Regions from separate parts of the Cohnella hashimotonis genome, predicted to be linked through region 1. Evidence: riboswitches for the same ligand, from Rfam matches in the RefSeq annotation. Region 1 holds a riboswitch; each other region holds the start of a gene.
What was found. A riboswitch is a leader RNA that binds a small molecule or an ion and turns the genes downstream of it on or off. The one in region 1 is predicted to bind cyclic di-AMP.
Positions count from the first base shown of each region.

Region 1 (4,664 bases):
GAGCCGGTGGTCGGCGGATACGACTTCTGGTTGCCGTAGCCGCGGTAGTCGCCGTAATAACCGCCCCGCGACGAATCGAACAGATTGCCGATCAAGCTCGCGAGCAGGTAGCCTTCCAGGAAAGAGGGGCTGTAGTTCTGCCGCACATATTCCTTGGAGTCGACCTCGATGAGGCTGTCCTCCGGCTTGTTCGGATCTTTTTGCACGTGAATGATCTGATCCGAATAGACGAGAAACATATGCTCGGGATCGTCCTTGGACACCTGCTCGGGCTTCTTCTTGGCCTCCAGCGCGGTCGCGACCTCCTGAACCGTCTCGCCCGCCGCCCTGTAGACATACGAGGTCTGGCTGCCGCTGCCGCTGACCGATTCAAGCGGATACGTTTCCTTAACGTTAAGGCTCGACCCGCACGCGGACAGCAGCGTTACGACGAGAGCCAGCATGACGGTCAGGTGAATGGAGGAACGCAGCCATCCGCGACCGGATCGCCGGCGCGCCGGCCGGCTCATCGTCCGCTTCCTCTCAGCCACTCCACGTCTCCCGGCAGCACGCTCTCGCCTTCATACAGCATGAAGCGCCCGTCCTGCCATTCGATCCGCAGCAGCTTGCGCCCGTCGGATTGAAAACGCCATACGTAAAGCTCGCCTCCAGCCGAGGTAAAAGGCGTGCTGCCCGCCTCGACGATCCGCGTGCTATATTGATCTTCCAGATGATAATCGACACCGTCCAGCTCGATATGCGCCGGGACCTCGTCCATCGAATCGAGACGCCCGTCAATCGTGCTGAACAAGGAATACGCCGTATCGAGCCGCTGTTCGATGTTCAAATAGCGAACGTCCGCGCCGTCCCGAAGCGTCAGCCACACCTCGTTGCGAGCCGTCGGCTTGATGCGCCCGGTCACCTGGTAGGTGACCAGCGACACCTCGCATACATCTCCGGGCCCCATCGTCAGCACGCTGCGCTCCTGAGGTAGCGGCTCGGCTTTTTTTAAAATATTTTTAACCCGCTTGAACAAGCTCATCTCTTGTCCTCCTCTCCCGCAGCCCTACAGGCACGAGCCGATGATCATCGCACCGACCAGATGCAGGGAGCCCGCGATCAGACCATGCCCTACGATGCCGTCCCGCACGCCCTCGTCCAAGCGCAAATCGCCAATCCGTCTGAACGCGAATTCGACGATCCACTCCAGCACGAAGAGGATGACGAACGATATGAAGGAGACGAGCAGCGCTTCGCCCAAATCGTCGGACGTCACGATCGAGCGGGACAGGATGTAACCCTGTGCGACGAGCTTCAACACAAACCGAACGGTGACTGCCGTATTGCCCCGCTTCATCTCGGCCATATCCTTGTACTTGGTAAAATAAGCGTCGATGCCCATAAGAATGAACAGGAGCACCGCGCCCGCCGCCGTCCACAGCAGCGTGCCGACCACGTTTTCAATCGTCAATGTTAACGCCTCTCCTCCCGCGGTTAAAAACCGGGCGGTTCCGCATCGACTTGCGGGAACGAGCCGCCCGAAGCGCTCCGTTTCGGACGCGCCATAACATACTTTCCTTATTTTAGCTTAGATGGGCGTTTGAAAAAAGGACCCCGCGGGGGAGTCCTCTTGGATCGCCTTAGCTCTCGTACTTTTTCATCAGGGCCGCCAGTTCGTCCTCGACGGCTTTGTCCTTGCCGAGCGCCGCGAACTCGTCGTCCAGCGACTTGCCCTTGGACTGGCTGAGCTCCTCGGTCGCCTCGGCGTGCGCTTCCATCTGCCGGACCTTCTCTTCCATCCGGCTGAGGCCGGACATCGCCGTGTCGGTCCCGAAGCCTGCCATCGCCTTGTTGATGCCGGCTTGCGCCTTGGCTGCGTTCGCACGGGCGACAAGCGTCTCGCGCCGGTTTTTGAGGTCGGTGAACTGCTTGCGCATCTCGTCGAGCTTCAGACGCAGATTGTCTGCCGCCTGCTTGTTCTGCTCATAGCTCGCCTTGTACTCGGCAACCTTGGTCTCCGCAGCCTTCTTTTCCTCGAGCGCGCGGCGCGCGAGGTCGATATTTTTCGCCTGCGCCGCGATGTTCGCCTGCTCCTCGCGCTTGGCGACGAGCGCAGCCTGTTCCTCGTAGAGCTGCTTGAATCGTTTCTCGATCGCGATCTGGGCGGCGACCGCCTTTTCCGCGTCCTCGAGATCCTCCGCCATGTCGCGCAAATATTGATCGGTCATTTTGACCGGGTCTTCCGCCTTTTCGATCAGGGCATATACGTTAGACAGCGTGAGATCGCGCAATCGTTTAAAAATAGACATTTACACGAATCCTCCTCTTGTCCGCTCGTTCGCGGCTATGTATTGTAGTACGCGGGATACAGGCCGACCGTTTCAACATTTCCCCGAAGACGCCCAAGTATCCGCCAAAATAAATATACATCCGGTCCGCCTCGGAAGGCAAAGCCGGATGTATGGCACGAAAAGCGCGAAGGATCAATCTCCGATCTGATAAGGCCGCTTCACATAAGAAGTGCGGAGCCCGTAATCCTCGGAGTCCGTCCAATCGATCGTCAGCGACCCGATCCTGGATTCGCTGCCCGGCAGATCGGTTAGCCACAGCGCGTCGTCAGGGCAGTCCGCCGTGATGAACTTGCCCGCGTCGTCGTCTGGAGAAGCGTGGAACTTGAGATAGGCCTTGCCGCCCTCGACGGCCAGCACTTCGATGAAGCCTGCATCGTGGTTGACCGCAAGGCGCGCCCGCCGCCCGAGTCCCGCAGTCGTCAGCTTGGCTTCCTCGACGAGACGGTAGGCTCTGGACAGCGACACGGCGAACTCGCCGCTCTCCTCCCTCGGACGGTCGACGAAAAAGTAATACGGGGTCACGCCGGCCAGCTCGAGGCGCTCCAGCAGCTCGCCCAGCAGCTCCGGCGCGTCGTTGATCCCGCCCAGGATCGGCGTCCGGTTTACGATGACGGCTCCGGCGTCGCCGAGCGAGCGAAACGCACGGATCGCTTGTTCCGTCATCTCACGCGGATGATGAATATGCGCCATCAAATAGAGCGGCTTGGAAGGCGTTGAAAATTCGCGGATAAGGCGCAGCAAGCCTAAGTCGTCCGTTATGCGCATCGGCTCCATGACCGGCATACGCGTGCTGAGCCTGATAATTCCGACATGCGGGATGGCCCGCAGGCTTTGGATGAGCTTGCGCAGCTTAGGCGTGGGCAGACTGAAGCAATCGCCGCCCGCCAGGATCACCTGCCGGATCTCCGGATGGGCAGCTACATATTCGAGCGCAGGCGACACGCCCTCCTCCGCCTCCGTCTCGGGAAGCATCAGAAACGCGGACGTCCGAAACTTGTGACGGTAACCCTGAGCCAAATATTCGGCTTCTTCGTCCGAGGCACCCCAGATCCCTTTGCCGCCGGCCGCCGGCAGAGACGGAGACAGCAGCTTGCGAAGCGGATCGTTGGCATCGCCCCAGTCGATGAGGCTATGATAATACGACGTATTCGTGGTCGTGCAGAAAGGAGCGGCAGCGTCTTGGTCCATGTTTCTAGCGAATTCAGGCATGGCCAACGTAAATTCCTCCTTCTCCCGGTCTAAAGTCGACACGCCTCGAAGGACAGAAAAGACCCTTCTGCAGCAGGCGCGCGCAATACGCTTAGCCAGACAGAGGGGTCTTGTAGAGACGCCAAAAGACCCGGCGAGGGTCATTCAAGCTTCAATAAATTAGATGTGACCCATCCACTGCCTACGAGGTTAGCTGACGGACTCGGATAAGATGGTACCCTATGAAGCCTGCAATGGCTTCAATTCGCCCCATAAAGACTTGGTTCCCCCGTTTCCCGGCCGATACCGGGAATTAAGCGTACACTTAGTTTATACTGAATGCTCCGAATCGTCAAACAAACGGCGCCCATTTCGGCCTCGAAAGGTCAAAAATGGGCGCCTGTACCTGTTTTTAGGATACGCTGACGAGACTGGTCTTAGTATTCAAGACCTTGATACAGCGGATATTGCGAGGCGAGCTCGCGAACCAGCTTGCGCGCCTCATCCAGCTTGGTCTCGTCCTTGGCGTTCTTAAGCGTGATCGCGATCGCCTGGCCGATCTTTTTCATCGCCGCGGCGTCCATGCCGCGCGAAGTTACGGCCGGCGTTCCGATGCGGATGCCGCTCGTGATGAACGGGCTCGTCGGATCGAACGGAATCGCGTTCTTGTTGACGGTGATGCCCACGGAGTCGAGCAAGTGCTCGGCATCCTTGCCCGTGATGTTCAGGCTGCGGGTGTCCACGAGCATCAGGTGGTTGTCCGTGCCGCCGGAGACCAGGTTGATGCCTTCTGCAGTCAGCGACTCCGCAAGCGCCTTGGCGTTGGTCACGACGTTAGCCGCGTAGTCCTTGAAGGACGGCTGCAGCGCTTCTCCGAGCGCAACGGCTTTGGCCGCGATCGTGTGCATAAGCGGACCGCCTTGCGTGCCGGGGAATACCGCCTTGTCGATCGCCGCCGCCCAAGGCTTGGTGCACAGGATCAGGCCGCCGCGCGGGCCGCGCAGCGTCTTGTGCGTCGTCGTCGTGACGAAGTGCGCGTGCGGCACCGGGCTCGGGTGCTGGCCGCCTGCCACGAGGCCGGCGATATGCGCCATGTCGACCATGAACAGCGCGCCCACGTCGCGAGCGATCTGGCCGAGCACTTCA
Region 1 is NZ_JAGRPV010000002.1:161,722-166,385, reverse strand. It holds gene KB449_RS35280 (DUF4247 domain-containing protein) at 1-509, opposite strand, end outside; gene KB449_RS35275 (DUF4178 domain-containing protein) at 506-1,021, opposite strand; gene KB449_RS35270 (DUF350 domain-containing protein) at 1,046-1,450, opposite strand; gene KB449_RS35265 (PspA/IM30 family protein) at 1,620-2,288, opposite strand; gene KB449_RS35260 (KamA family radical SAM protein) at 2,463-3,539, opposite strand; cyclic di-AMP (ydaO/yuaA leader) riboswitch at 3,703-3,848, opposite strand; gene KB449_RS35255 (serine hydroxymethyltransferase) at 3,956-4,664, opposite strand, start outside.

Region 2 (4,664 bases), on a different contig from region 1:
GAATCGGGATCAGCCGGTTATCGATCTCAACCGCGGCGACCTTGCCTGCTTCCTGCGCGAGCCGCTCCGTCAGCGCGCCGATGCCGGGGCCGATCTCCAACGCGCCCTTGTCTTTGTTGAGCGCCGCGGCATCCACGATTTTGTCCAATATATTTTTGTCGATCAGAAAGTTCTGACCGAGGCTTTTCTTGAAGGTAAAGCCGTGCTTGCGGATAATATCCTTCGTCCGCGTCGGCGTCGCGATGTCCATGGCGCCCGCCAGGCCGCCCGCGCCTCCCGCATGCTTCGTCATTCGCCTACTCCCTCTCTCGTCAACTGCCTCAGCGCCTCGGCGAACTCCGTCCGCGTAATGCGAAACATGCCGAGCCGCTTATAGAACTGCTTGCCGTTGGCGTAACCGATGCCCAGCAGCTCGCCCATGCGCTCCCTGCGGCTCGCAGCGGCCGGATGCACGATCAGCCCCGCATCGATCAGATCCGGCCAGGCGATCTCAGGCTCCCCGGCTCCCGCGGAGGCGCTGGCTGAGGCCCTGTGGTCAGCGCCTACCGCGTCAACGCCCGCCGTCGCTGCCTCAGATGCAGTCGCCGCTGATGCGGCCTCAGCGCCAGACTGCGCAATCGCGCCATGGGCACTGACCGCAATGCGGCCCCCTGCCGATGCCCGTACGCGGGCCAGCGCCGCACGTATCGCCTCCGGGCTCGCGTGCTCGACGCCTATGCCGTCCTTGCCGCGCGCATCCGCCTTTGCCAAGAAGGCATGGCTGCACCCCGGCACCCTCGCCTCGATGATCTTGCGTATTTTCTCGCCCGGCACGTCGGGATCCGTGAAAATAATGACGCCGCGCCGCTCGCGGGCCAGCTCGATACGCCGCAGCACTTTTTCGTCGATCGCAGAGCCGCCCGTCTCGATCGTATCCGCGTCGACGGCCCTCCGGATCGCCACGGTATCCTCCTTGCCTTCAACGACGATGATCTCCGCTATTCTAGCCAGGCTGATGCCGTCCACCCCGCTCGCTCCGTTGTTTCCCCGGTCCGCTCGTATCATTTTTTCCAACCCGTTATTTCGTTCTTTCCCATATCCGCTCAAAACGTTGTTTATTACTTTCTCACTGCCGTTCGTTGTCGTTGCCGTTCGTTGTCGTTGCCGTTCGTTCGCATCGTTCTTCCCGTTCAGTCCGTTCCCATCGTTCTTCCCGTTCAGTCCGTTCGCATCGTTCCGTATGCCCTATTATAGCCCACATCCCGCAAATGACAAAGGGAAGGGGCATAGGCCCCTTCCCAGGACGCAGCGACCCGACCAGGCCGCCGCCAAAAAAACTTGACCGCTCCGACATAATACAGACACAAAATTAACAATAGCGGGTAAAGATGACTAAGAAGCTTTTCAGTCGGCCGACGGCTTAACCGGACCGATGACGTATACGGTGTTACCGCGTTTCTTGCCGAACTTATTCGCATATCTCTCGCTGTCGTAGTACACGTCGATCTTCTTGCCCTTGATCGCGCTGCCCGTGTCTTCCGCGCGGCGGAAACCGATGCCCTCGATGTAGACCCACCAGCCCAAAGGCACGACATCCGGATCGACGGCAATCGTGCGTCCTTCGGATACTCTGGTACCGGAGGCTGTGATGCCGTAGCCCACGTCTCCTACGTCCTTGCCCGTCGAAGCCGGACCCGCGGAATAAGCGGTTAACGTAACCCCGGACAATACGCTCTTCACCTTCACGGATTTACCGTTCAATTGGAGCGTCTTTACATTGTCCGACGCCTTGTTGTAGGCGAGCGATACGACAGCCGCTTTTTTCTTCGCGCCGACGGCTACGACTTGCTGCACGATCGGCTGATCAAGCGATTTGTAGACGAGCTGTTCATTAACGAGCTTGCCGTCTTCGTAGACGCGCTCGAATTTTTTCACCAACAAGCCTTGCTTGCCCGTCTGCACGACCTTCGTCTTGCCGACCAGCAAGTTTTTATCCGCTGTCTTGACGACTTTGTACGCCATCGGATGCTCGGTCGTAACGACCTCCCGGGTGACGCGGACGACTTTCACCTGCAGACCCTCGTCGATCTTCGACGTAAGGGCCGGCGTGACTTTGTCTTCGGCGGAGAGCGCGATGCCTTCGTTCTTGAGCAGATCGCCCACCGTCTTGACTGTTGTATATTTGGTCTCTTTCTTCCCGTCTGCGACGAGCTGTACGCTCATAGCCCGATCGATGACGACTCGCGTGCCGTCCTCAACCGAGGACGTGAGCGCTGACGACAACCGATCGTTTGGACCGACCGTGATGCCCATCTCCTTCAGCAAGGCGGAGACATCGGAAGTACGGGTTTGGATGACGGTAGATTTCCCGCCGTCCACGACGGTCACGCTCTTGGCGGACGCGCCGTGTAGCAGCATGATGAGACAGATGGTAAGAGCAAAGGACAAAATTGCGCTCAAGAGAATCAAACGCAGATGCTCATGCAACCATCGCGCTGCGGTAAGCTTGCCGGTCGGTCGTGGATCATGGGTCCCTTGGAGGGGAATTGCACCCATTTTCTCGTTCCTCCTTCATAGCCTCGCCGTCGACTGTTTTACATGATATTCGTCTGACGCGACTATCCATTTGTGATAACGGCGCTGGAAGCTTAGTGTGGAGCGGCTTGCACACTAGCGAATTGCGCCGCCTTGCCCAGCTGTGGAGGCATATCATGCGCCTGCCATTCATCCCGTAGTTGCCTCCGTGGAGCGGTCTTTGCGGCTATCTGCACCGAATGCGTAAATTCGGGCACAAAAAAAGCCTGCGACAGAGGGCCTGGTCGTGGCTTCCGCTCAACTGGACGAGGGACGATGGGGCGGCACGAGGTTACCTCTCTCTACTACGCTTGCGAGGTTAGCTGTCGGGTTCGGGCGTCGAGAGTTGCCCTAAGCAATCGGTCGGTAAGCCGTCAGCCGGACGGCACCCGTCGTTCGCCATTCACCCCAAGATTGCTCGGACCGCTGGGACATCGGCAAGCGCCGATATCGTCCGCGTCGGGTCCCCCGCTCTCCCCACTGGGAGATTAAGCGCACTGGAAAAGGAATGTCATATTCGGACTTCTGGATTAGATAATAACCCGCCTGCCCCAAAGGTGTAAAGAACGTGCAAAGAGCGAATTTCAGCGTTTTAAGGCAAATTTAAGCCAAATTTTTAGGATTTCAGAAGCAAAAGCTAGTTTTTTCTTAGAAAATATTTATTTTTCTGCGTTTGTTGGCGCTTTTTCTTCGAGTCGGAAACAGACACGTGCATTTCGATCCGTAATTTCTTCTATTTTTTCCCTAGAAAGGCCTGTGATTTCCGCAGCGGAATCGGCTACGAATTGCACATAAGACGACTCATTTCGCTTGCCTCGATAGGGGTGGGGGGTAAGGTACGGAGCATCTGTCTCAATCAGCAATCGGTCCAGGGGGACACGCGCCAAAACCTCTTTGGGAACGCGCGCGTTTTTGAAGGTGACCGGTCCTCCGAAGGAGATATAGAAGTTCATGTCCAAACATTGCTTGGCCGTCTCCCAGCTGCCGGAATAGCAGTGCATGATGCCCCCGATCTCGGCCGCTCCTTCTTCGCGCAGAATACGGATGACGTCTTCATGAGCGTCCCGATTGTGAATGACGATCGGCATGCCGATCCGCTTCGCAAGCCGGATCTGTTCGCGGAATACGAGCTGTTGGACATCCTTGGGCGAAGTATCCCAATAATAGTCGAGTCCGATCTCGCCGATCGCTACGACCTTCGGATGACTGCATAGCGACTCGATCCAGGCCAGATCCTCCTCCAAGCGCATATCGGCTGCATCCGTCGGGTGCCAGCCTACGGCGGCATAGATGAAATCGTGCTTTTCGGCCAATGCGATGGTCGTCGGGATCGTCTCCCGGTTGAAGCCGATATTCACGATGTTGCCGACGCCCGCTTCCTTGGCGCGAGCGATCGTTTCTTCCCGGTCTTCATCGAACTTTGGCGAATCCAGATGAGCGTGCGTATCAAAGAGCATTTCGTAGAAGTCTCCTTTTGCGAAGTTTTTATTATTGGGTGGCCAAGCGGAGCTTGCCGGGACGACTTCCCGGATAAGGGACTACAAACCCAGCATCTCGCGGATCTCTGGCTTTAGGCGATTGACGTGAGGCAGCACCAGGTCTTCGGGATAATAGATATAATACTTCCCGGTATGAAGTCCCGCGATCGAGCGAACGATATCGCTTTTCAGGGATATCTCGGTCAATCGGTCTTTTTCGTCCAGCACGAGGACGGGGGTTTTTTCTTTGGGCTCGGGATCCGGCGATCCTGGCTTGTACACGTCGTAGGGAAGGTTCGTCGGGGTGTCCATCTGAAGGTGGTAATCCGGATGCAGACCGATCCTTTCCCATTGCTCCCGCAGCTCCTCCTCCAGTGTTTCGTGCGGATTGTCGAGGGGTACATACTTGTACAACCGGCGGTTTAAGAATCGTTTACATAAGTCTGCCAGTATCTCGTCTTCTTCGTCCGCCCATTGGCCGAACGCAGTCTGAACCATCGCTTCATCCAGGGCCAGGTAGTCCCGCAGTCCGATCGTGCCGTTCAACAACTGCGCTAGCGGCGGCAGCAGGAATTTGAACGCATGGCCCTCGCGGAACAATTCGCGCGCCCTCATGAAAATTTGCCTCAGTAC
Region 2 is NZ_JAGRPV010000001.1:7,816,850-7,821,513, forward strand. It holds gene rsmA (16S rRNA (adenine(1518)-N(6)/adenine(1519)-N(6))-dimethyltransferase RsmA) at 1-292, opposite strand, end outside; gene rnmV (ribonuclease M5) at 289-1,044, opposite strand; gene KB449_RS31150 (resuscitation-promoting factor) at 1,384-2,535, opposite strand; cyclic di-AMP (ydaO/yuaA leader) riboswitch at 2,847-3,058, opposite strand; gene KB449_RS31155 (TatD family hydrolase) at 3,213-4,010, opposite strand; gene KB449_RS31160 (HD domain-containing protein) at 4,092-4,664, opposite strand, start outside.
Region 2: another riboswitch for cyclic di-AMP. It lies ahead of KB449_RS31150 (resuscitation-promoting factor); the one in region 1 lies ahead of KB449_RS35260 (KamA family radical SAM protein).

Region 3 (4,664 bases), on a different contig from region 1:
AGCATGGCTGTGCGGGATACGAGGTCGTGCAGATCGTCGCGGGGGGACCGAACAGAAGGGCGGATGCGATCCATGAGACGTTGTTCGCGGCGCTGGCGACGGCGAAACGGCGGATCTGGATTACTACGCCTTACTTTATCCCGAGCGCAGGCGTTGTTATGGCGCTCAAGACGGCCGCGATGAGCGGCGTCGATGTCCGCATGATCGTGCCGCTGATTCCCGATACGAAGCTCGTGCATGCGGCGACGATGTCCTACGTGGACGAAATGATGAGCTGCGGCATCCGCTTTTGGCAGTATGAGCGCGGCTTCATTCATGCAAAAGTCGTCATCGTCGACGACCTGATCGCTTCGGTGGGGACGGCGAACATGGATCTGCGCAGCTTCTTCAGCAACTTCGAGACGAATGCCTACCTGTTCCACCAGGACGCGATCGCCGCGCTTGAGCGCGACTTCCAGCAGGATCTGAAGGACAGCAGGGAGCTGGAGCTGTCGTCGTTTCGCAAGCGCTCCGGCGGACGCAAGGCCGCGGAGGCGCTATGCCGCATGCTGTCCCCGCTGCTGTAGCATCATCTATTGAAGAAAGGCGCCTCAATTAGGCTTAAGCTGCTTCAATACGTCTCCCAGCCGCTGCGGCTTCATCGAGCCGATAAGATCGCCCCGCTCCCGCAGCCGCGCGGCGATGTTCAAGAGGTTGAAGTCGGTCGGGCTCGGATCGGCCCGCACCTCGCTCCAATCGAGCGGCGTCGATACCGGCGCTCCCGCGCGGGCGCGCGGCGAGTAGGCGGAGACGAGCGTGCGGCCGGGGTAAAATTGCAGGTAATCGAGGTAAATGAGCGATCCGCGGTTTTTCTTCAGCCGTTCGACGGTGAAGAGCTGCGGATTTTTTGCGGTCAAATACTCGGACACGAACTTGCCGAACCGGCGGAGATCGTCGTAGGTCGGACCGGGCTCGATGCGCATGACGACCTGGATGCCCGTCGCGCCGGACGTTTTGGGGACCGCTTCAAGACCGAGCGAGTGGAGCAGATCGCCCACTTTGTCCGCAGCCTCCATGATTCTCGGCTCGACCTCGAGGCTCGGATCGATATCCAGCATCCAGCGGTCGGGCTGCGGCTGGGCGATGCGCTCGCAGGATACGTGGAATTCCAGCGCATACAGGCTGCCCATCCAGAGCAGAGTCGGCAGCGAGTCGAGCACGACGTAACGGATGCCGCCTTCGGTCTCGATTCTGACATAATCGGGAACCGGCGTAGGTGCGTTTTTTTGATAAAAGGACTTGCCCGCATAGCCTTCGGGAAAACGAATCGTCGTTAAAAAACGGCCTTCGCTGTGAGGCAGCAGATAGGGCGCCAACTCCGCCAGCGTTTGGACGTAGCGAAGCTTATCGATGCCCATGTCTGGCCAGAGCAGTTTGTCGGGATGAGAGATGAGCAGCTCGCGGTCGCCGAGCCGAAGCGTGACCGGGGACATCGTGGCCGGTGCCATAACGCGTTCCTCCGTTCTGAAGCCATCCCTTTGAAGAGACGGCGCTCTCCCTAGTTTAGCCGGTAATCCGGCGCCCCATCCCTATGGCCATCCCCATGGCCCTTCCCGACAGCCGTCCTGGCGACTCGTTTGTCGGAGCGATTGGCGGTTACTGACCGCCTTGCGATCAAACCGCATTTTCCGCACTTTTGCCTCCGCACGCTCATACAACAATAAGGAAAGCGCTTGGGGAGGGATCGCTACGGATATGCCGCTGCTACAGCACGCAGGCGCGCTGTTGTCGCTCGCTTTAGTATTTTGGACGGGGTCGTCGCTGTTCGCCGTACTCCATCCCGGAACCGTGCTCGTCCTCACTCGCGGCGGTCAAGATCGGGAGGCCGAAAGTCAGGGGACGGCGCCTGAAAGTCGTATACGGCTGCAAGGCGGCTTGATGAGCTTGGCGGGATTGCTCCTGCTGGCGCTGCCGATGCTGATGTAGCCCGGTTGACGCCCGGATGTCGCAACATTAAAAAGAATGGCGCCGCAGTCAAGTGCTTGACTGCGGCGCCATTCTTTTTTTGTTATTCAGATCAGCCCGTGAACTCTTGTACCCATTCGCCGTTGTAGTAGGCGACGCCAATCGATTTGAAGTTTGCGTTCAAGATGTTTGCCTTGTGCCCGGCGCTGTTCATCCACGCGTTCATGACCTCAGTAGGCGACTGTTGGCCCATGGCGATATTTTCGCCGGCGTAGTTATAAGATACGCCGAACTGCTTCATCATATCGAAAGGCGAACCGTATGTCGGCGAATTGTGATCGAAGTAATTGTTGTTGTACATATCCTTCGCCTTCGCGTCGGCGACCGTCGTCAGTTTGGCGTCGGACGCGAGCGCGGACAGGCCGGCTTTGGCGCGTTCCTGATTGACCAGATCGACGACTTGAGCGGCAAAGCCGGATCGCTGAACGCTCGTGCCGGAGCCCGTAGAACCACTGCCTGAACCAGCCGGTACGGAAGGCGAGGTCGTCGGCGACGGTTTGGCCGTAGGTGCCGGCTTAGCTGTAGGTGCCGGCGTAGCCGCAGGTACCGGCGTAGCTGTAGGTGCCGGTGTAGCAGTCGGTGCCGGGGGCGCCGTCGGTTTAGGCGAAGCCACGGGAGCCGTCGTCGGCTGGGCGGGAGCGGCAGGCGAGGTCGTCGGCGTCGCGACCGGCGTCGATGGCTTCAGTCCGCCAAGCGTACCGCCATTCATCTGCGACAAAAGCGATTGCCAGTCGAACGAGCCGAGCAATTGCTGAAGCTGCGAAGCGTCGATCTTATATGTGTAAGTCTGTGTCGTCTGGGTGCCGGCAGTCGTCGCAGCGTTCGCGGAAGCGCCGAACGGAACGGCGAGCGACAACAAGAGTGCGCCGGATACAGCCAGTTGACCGATACGTTTATTATTCATACGTGCGAATTCCTCCTTAGAATGTAAGCCTGCGAGGTTAGCTGACGGGTTAGGTCGGAGTACGCCCCGCCGCGGTTGCGGCTTCACCCCGTATACTTGGTTCCCCCGTGCCCTGTCGGGCTTCGGCTCGGATGTCTCACATTCTATCAGCGGAATCTCGCTAGTTCACGGCATAAATATTACCACGGCCTATATATTGGGAATTATGAAAACGGCCGGTCCTTGTCCCGCGCGGCTTTCGATAGGGCCGGTCGCCGGTTCTTAGAATATTCTCATCGTCTTTTTTAGCAAGCCGATAGCCCAAGGAAGCAAAAGAGCCATACCCCATCTTAACGGCTTGGGTACGGCTCCATACGCAAAACAAATTCTGATTTGTCGGTGGCTGGACTGGAGGAAGGCTGCCGATTAAGGCTGCGGCTCGCTTGCCTTCCGTCTGCGCGACGTCGCAGCCTTGGTGCTTGCGCCGACGGCTTCCTCGCCGCCCGCTGCGGCAGCCCCGGGTACGGCTGGCTTCGCGCGCGTGCGCTTCGGCTTGTCGGCCGCAGGCGCCGCACCCGCCTCGCCTGTATCGCCCCGTATCGCCGACTTGCGTCCGGCGCCTCGGCTGGCGGCCGCGCCGGCGGCTGGCGCGTCACCCGTCTTTACGGCGGCAAGGCTGGCCTGCAGCGCGGACATCAGGTCGATGACGTTGGTCCGCTCCGCCGCCGGCGCGGTGACTACGTCGAGGCCTTGCCCGGCGACCTTGCGGTTGATGGCGTCCAGCATCGCCGTTCGATAATCGTCCGTATATTTGGCCGCATCGAAAGGCGCGGACAGCTGCTCGATCAGCAGCTTGGCCATGTCCAGCTCGCGGTCGTTGACGTTCTGGCTTTGCGGCAGGCCGGGCACGCCCGAGATCGCGCGGATCTCGTCCGGATAGAACATCGTCTCCATGCAGATGCAATTGTCTACGCAGCGAATGGCGGCGAGACTGCTCTTGCTGCGAATCGCGATCTTCGCGATGCCGATCCGCCCCGATTGACGCATCGCTTCGAGCAGCAGACCGTAGGCGCCGGCGCCGGCCTGATCGGGAGACAGATAGTACGTTTTTTGATAGAACATCGGGTCGATCTCTTCGAGCGCGACGAAGTCGAGGATCTGGATCGTTCGCGTATTTTCCGGCTTGATGGCCTCGAGCTCGTCTTCGTCAAAAAGCACAAACCGTCCCTTTTCATATTCGTAGCCCTTGGTGATTTCCTCCCACTCCACCGCACGTTCGCAGTGCGGGCAGCTTTTTGCGTAGGAGATCGGCGTGCCGCAAGCTTTGTGAATTTGCCGCAGATGAACGTCCTTGTCCTCCGTTGCGGTGAACATCTTCACGGGCACGTGCACGAGCCCGAAGCTGATGGCGCCTTTCCATACCGTATGCATGACGCTTAGCCCTCCTCATGATCCCTATATGCCTTCAGGATTCCCATCGTCGTATGTAGTTCATACCGTCTGGGCATCCTGTACCGGACGATCTTTCAATTCGATACGAACAACCTTGGGCGAAGGGAGCGACGTTCATGAGCGAAGACGGCGCAGCGGACGGTCGGGACCACATTTACGAAGGCCGCGACAACTACGACATGGACATCGACCGGATGATCAACGAGGGGCTCGGCGGCGGTCAGGTGACTTTTGACAACGGGCTTATCGAGGAGACGACAACCGATACGATGCGCGAAAAAGAAGGGGACGATCCGTCATGAATACGCAGCGGGCCAAGCAAATT
Region 3 is NZ_JAGRPV010000001.1:1,124,746-1,129,409, forward strand. It holds gene cls (cardiolipin synthase) at 1-566, shown strand, start outside; gene ligD (non-homologous end-joining DNA ligase) at 591-1,487, opposite strand; gene KB449_RS04370 (hypothetical protein) at 1,735-1,965, shown strand; gene KB449_RS04375 (CAP domain-containing protein) at 2,057-2,908, opposite strand; cyclic di-AMP (ydaO/yuaA leader) riboswitch at 2,919-3,046, opposite strand; gene ku (non-homologous end joining protein Ku) at 3,314-4,318, opposite strand; gene KB449_RS04385 (hypothetical protein) at 4,456-4,641, shown strand; gene KB449_RS04390 (H-type small acid-soluble spore protein) at 4,638-4,664, shown strand, end outside.
Region 3: another riboswitch for cyclic di-AMP. It lies ahead of KB449_RS04375 (CAP domain-containing protein); the one in region 1 lies ahead of KB449_RS35260 (KamA family radical SAM protein).

Region 4 (4,664 bases), on a different contig from region 1:
CTGTACTTGATCGCATTGCCGACGACGTTCGCCAGCATTTGCTCCAGCAGCACTTCGTCGCCCGATACCAACGGGACGTGTTCGGGCAGCCGCACTCTAAACTTGCGATGCTCCTTGTAGTCCTGAACCTGGGCCAGCGTTACCCCGACCAGATCCTCAACGTCGCACCAGTTTCTCCGCAGCCGCAGCATGCCGCTCTCGAGCTGCACCATGCTGAGCAGATTTTTCACCAGCCGGTTCATCCGCAGCGCGCCGTCGCGAATATTGATCGACAACTCCTTCCGGTCCTCGGAGGTGAACGGCGCGTCGTCCGACGCCAGCACGGTGGCGGAGCCGATGATCGCGGCAAGCGGCGTCCGCAGCTCATGGGAAACGGAATCCAGGATCGCCGTGCGCAGACGTTCCGATTCGGCCGTCAGATGCGCGATCTTGGCTTCCTCGGCCAGCTTCGCGCGGGCGACGGCGCTAGCGGCCAGTCCGCCAAGCGCCTCGAGCATTTCTCGCTGTCCGGCAGTAAACAAGCTCTTCCGCTCCTTCAGATTAAGCGCGAGCACGCCGTATACGCGCTCCTCGGTTCGCAGCGGCAAATAGCAGCCGGGCGCGTCGCGCAGCGTATGCGAGCCATAGCCGATCGCTTCGCCGTGATCGAAGGCCAGCTTGGCGGTCGCTTTTTCCGCTTCGCCTCGTCCCCAATCGCTATCCGCGGCGGAGCGGTGGCTAAGCACCAGAGTGCCCTTTGCGTCCGGCATATAAATGGCGACCTCGCTGCCCATCGATTGCGCCGCTTGACGGGAGACGTTATCGAGCAACACGTTCACGTCGGTGATCGCGTTCATCTGCCTGCTCAGCGTATATAGCGCCGTCGTCTGCGCTTCTCTCTGCTTGGCATAAAGCAACTGCTGCTTGAGCCTTGAAGCCAGGCTGGCGGTCAGCGCGGCGACGGCCACGTAGACGGCGAACGATACCAAATAACGCAGGTCCGCCACCGAGAAGCTGAGCGTCGGCGGGACAAAAAAGAAATCCAGCGCGACGATCGCGAGTACGGCCGCATAGATCGCAGGGCGAAGACCCCACCAGACCGCGCTGACGAGGATCGGAAATAAATAGATCAGCGCAATATTCACCAGATCGAACGCGAGGCCGAGCACATGCATGACGACCGTCATGAGCGCGACCAGAAGGGTGATGCTTGCATAAGGCCGCCAGCGCGCCCATAAAGCTTGCAGGTTCCGCACGAATTTACACTTCCCGCCCGCACGAATTTCCGGACTCGTTTTCCTTAAGGTTACTGTAAACAGCGAAGAAAATAAACCGTAAAGAGGTGTAAAAATACTATAAAAATCACTCATAATCTTAATAATATTCAGTATTCGAGAGAAAACGGGAGAACAGTACCTTTTTTATTTCCATTTCTATCGATTTTAATCGAATATCCATTTAAATCCGATTTGGGTTCCTTTACAGCAAGTTCAGCCGGGCGTAAGATACGTGCAGAACGGTGCCTGGCTAGCACGGAGGCAGCGGATTGACGGTTTGATGAGGGAAGGGATTGCGAGACTGTTTTAACAAATGGCTTTCACAAAATCGTTAGACGCTGAATCCTGGAACGAGCAGGAACGGGGGAACCAATCGGGGCCATATACGGCTCCACGGGGTGAATCGCCAGGCACATGACAGTGCCCGGCGTAGGGCGGCTCTCGCGCCCGAATCCGACAGCTAACCTCGCAAGCGTATCGGAGAGGCAACACTTGTCGCGCGCGATCCAAGACGACGGTCTTGATCAGAAGCCGCGGGAAAGGTTCCTCCTTTGCCGGGCTTCTTTTTTGTTGCCTTCTTCCTACTTAGGAGGGGGAGCTTATGGAACAACGTCGTATTTTAGTGGCTGCGTCGGATGCGGCGGGGAGAGACTTCATTCGCCAGGCGCTGTACAAAAAGCTGCCTGTAGCCGCGCTTACGAACAACGGCAGAGAAGAAAAGGCGCTGCGGAAGATCGGAGTAAGCGAAGTTGTGCATGTAAATACTTCCTGTATCAACGAGAACGCCGCCGCGCCCGCATTTCCGATCGGACGGGTGTTCATTTTCGAATCCAGCCTGCCGCTGACCTGCCGGTATTTGCAATGGGCGACCGGGTGCTCGTGTCTTGCGATTACTGTCGTTACGCATGCCTGGCATCCGGAAGTCATTTACAAAAAGCTGGGCGCGAGATACGTGGTGCGTACGCAAACCGGGGAAGTCGGATTTTTGCTCAGCCGTCTGCTCGATTGATTTTAAAAAGGAGTGTATGACCTTGCTCGATATTTGGATGACGTTGACGTTACTCGCCGCCTTTGCGCTTGTCGCCGGATTCGTAATCTGGTGCGACAAATCGATCGACGATGCGGGAGGCGAGCGCGCATGACGATCGTGCTGATTTTCACCGGCCTGCTGCTGATCTACCTGGTGTACGCCTTGCTGCACCCGGAGAAATTTTAACGATACGCTTATCTGAGTCGCTTTAGCCCAAGGAGGAAAGGCCATGGATCTCTTGCAAATCGTCATCGTCATCGGCATTCTCGTGCTGATCGCCAAGCCGCTCGGAAATTATGTTTTCCACGTCTTCTCCAACGCTCCCAATCGGACCGACGGACTGTTCGGCTGGGCCGAGAAGCCGATCTTCGCGATACTCGGACTTAAAGTCCGTCCGGGGATGAGCTGGAAGCGGTACGCGCTCAGCTTCGTCGCGACCAACTTCGTGCTCGTGGCGGTCAGCTACATTCTGCTGCGGATACAAAGCGGACTGCCTTTCAATCCGAACGGCATCGGCAACATGGAGCCGACGCTGGTCCTCAATACGGTCATCAGCTTCATTACGAATACGAACCTGCAGCATTACAGCGGCGAGACGGGCTTAAGCTACTTTTCGCAGATGGCGGTCATCATGATGATGATGTTCACGTCCGCGGCGACCGGGTTCTCGGTGGCGGTGGCTTTTGTCAGAGGCATTACGAGCAAAGGAAGGACGCTGGGCAACTTCTTCGAGGACTTCGTCAAATCGCACACCCGGATTTTTTTCCCGCTTGCCATTCTCGTAACGCTCGTATTGGTGGCGCTGCAGGTGCCGCAAACGCTGGATCCGACGCTGTCGGTGACGACGCTGCAGGGCGCCGCGCAGCAGATCGCTATCGGACCGGTCGCCTCGCTGGAAGCGATCAAGCATCTGGGCACGAACGGCGGCGGCTTTTTCGGCGCGAACTCGGCGCATCCGTTCGAGAATCCAAGCGCGTTGACCAACGTGATCGAGATTCTGTCGATGTGGGCATTGCCCGCGGCGCTGCCCTTCACGTATGGCCGATTTGCGAAGAGCCGCAAGCACGGCTGGGTTATTTTCTCGGCGATGATGGCGCTGTTCCTCGTGTTTCTGACGGTCGCCTACACGGCGGAGAAGAGCGGCAATCCCGCGCTGGAAGCGCTCGGCATCGACGCTTCGCAGGGCAGCATGGAAGGGAAGGAAGTTCGCTTCGGCATCGCTCAGTCCGCGCTGTTCACGACGGTGACGACGGCGGCGACGACGGGCACGGTCAACAATATGCACGATACGCTGACTCCGCTAGGCGGTCTGGTGCCGCTCGCCGAGATGATGCTGAACGTCGTATTCGGCGGCAAAGGCGTCGGCCTCGTCAACATGCTGATGTACGCGATGCTCGCCGTGTTCATCTGCGGCCTCATGGTCGGCCGGACGCCGGAGTTCCTCGGACGCAAGATCGAGCCGCGCGAGATGAAGCTGATCGCGGTCGCGATACTGGCCCATCCGTTCATCATCTTGGCGCCGACGGCGATCGCCTTCCTGACCGATCTGGGCAAGGGATCGATATCGAATCCCGGTTTTCACGGCATCTCGCAGGTGCTGTACGAATATACGTCTTCTGCCGCCAACAACGGCTCAGGCTTTGAAGGCTTGGCGGACAATACGCCGTTCTGGAATGTTACGACCGGCCTCGTCATGTTTTTCGGACGCTACGTTTCGATGATCGCGCTGCTGGCCGTCGCCGGTTCGATGACGCGCAAGCAATGGGTGCCCGAGACGATCGGCACGTTCCGCACGGATAACGCGCTGTTCACCTTCCTGCTGATCGGGACGGTCATTCTGATCGGCGCGCTGACCTTCCTGCCTGCGATCGTGCTCGGACCCGTCGCGGAGCATCTGACGATTCGCCAATAAGAGATGGAGTGAAGCAGCCGTGAACGATAAACGCAAAAAAAGCATGTTTTCCGGACCGCTGGTCGCAGACGCCCTGAAGGCGAGCGCGATCAAGCTGAATCCGGCGGTCATGATGAAAAATCCGGTCATGTTCGTTGTCGAGGTCGGCACGGTCATCGTGCTGCTCATGACGCTCTTTCCCGGTTACTTCGATGCGAAGGACCGCATCGGCTTCAATCTGACGGTATTTCTGATCCTGCTGTTCACGGTGCTGTTCGCCAACTTCGCCGAAGCGCTGGCCGAGGGCAGAGGCAAGGCGCAGGCCGATACGCTGAAGCGGACGAAAAAAGAAATTACCGCCAATAAGGTCGTTAACGGCGGCGGCGTAAAAACGGTGCCCTCGACCGAGCTTCGCAAGGGAGATATCGTCGTCGTCTCGCAGGGAGAGATGATTCCCGGGGACGGCGAAGTGATCGAGGGGCTGGCA
Region 4 is NZ_JAGRPV010000001.1:1,542,601-1,547,264, forward strand. It holds gene KB449_RS05920 (ATP-binding protein) at 1-1,235, opposite strand, end outside; cyclic di-AMP (ydaO/yuaA leader) riboswitch at 1,583-1,746, shown strand; gene KB449_RS05925 (hypothetical protein) at 1,858-2,265, shown strand; gene kdpF (K(+)-transporting ATPase subunit F) at 2,395-2,472, shown strand; gene kdpA (potassium-transporting ATPase subunit KdpA) at 2,516-4,198, shown strand; gene kdpB (potassium-transporting ATPase subunit KdpB) at 4,218-4,664, shown strand, end outside.
Region 4: another riboswitch for cyclic di-AMP. It lies ahead of KB449_RS05925 (hypothetical protein); the one in region 1 lies ahead of KB449_RS35260 (KamA family radical SAM protein).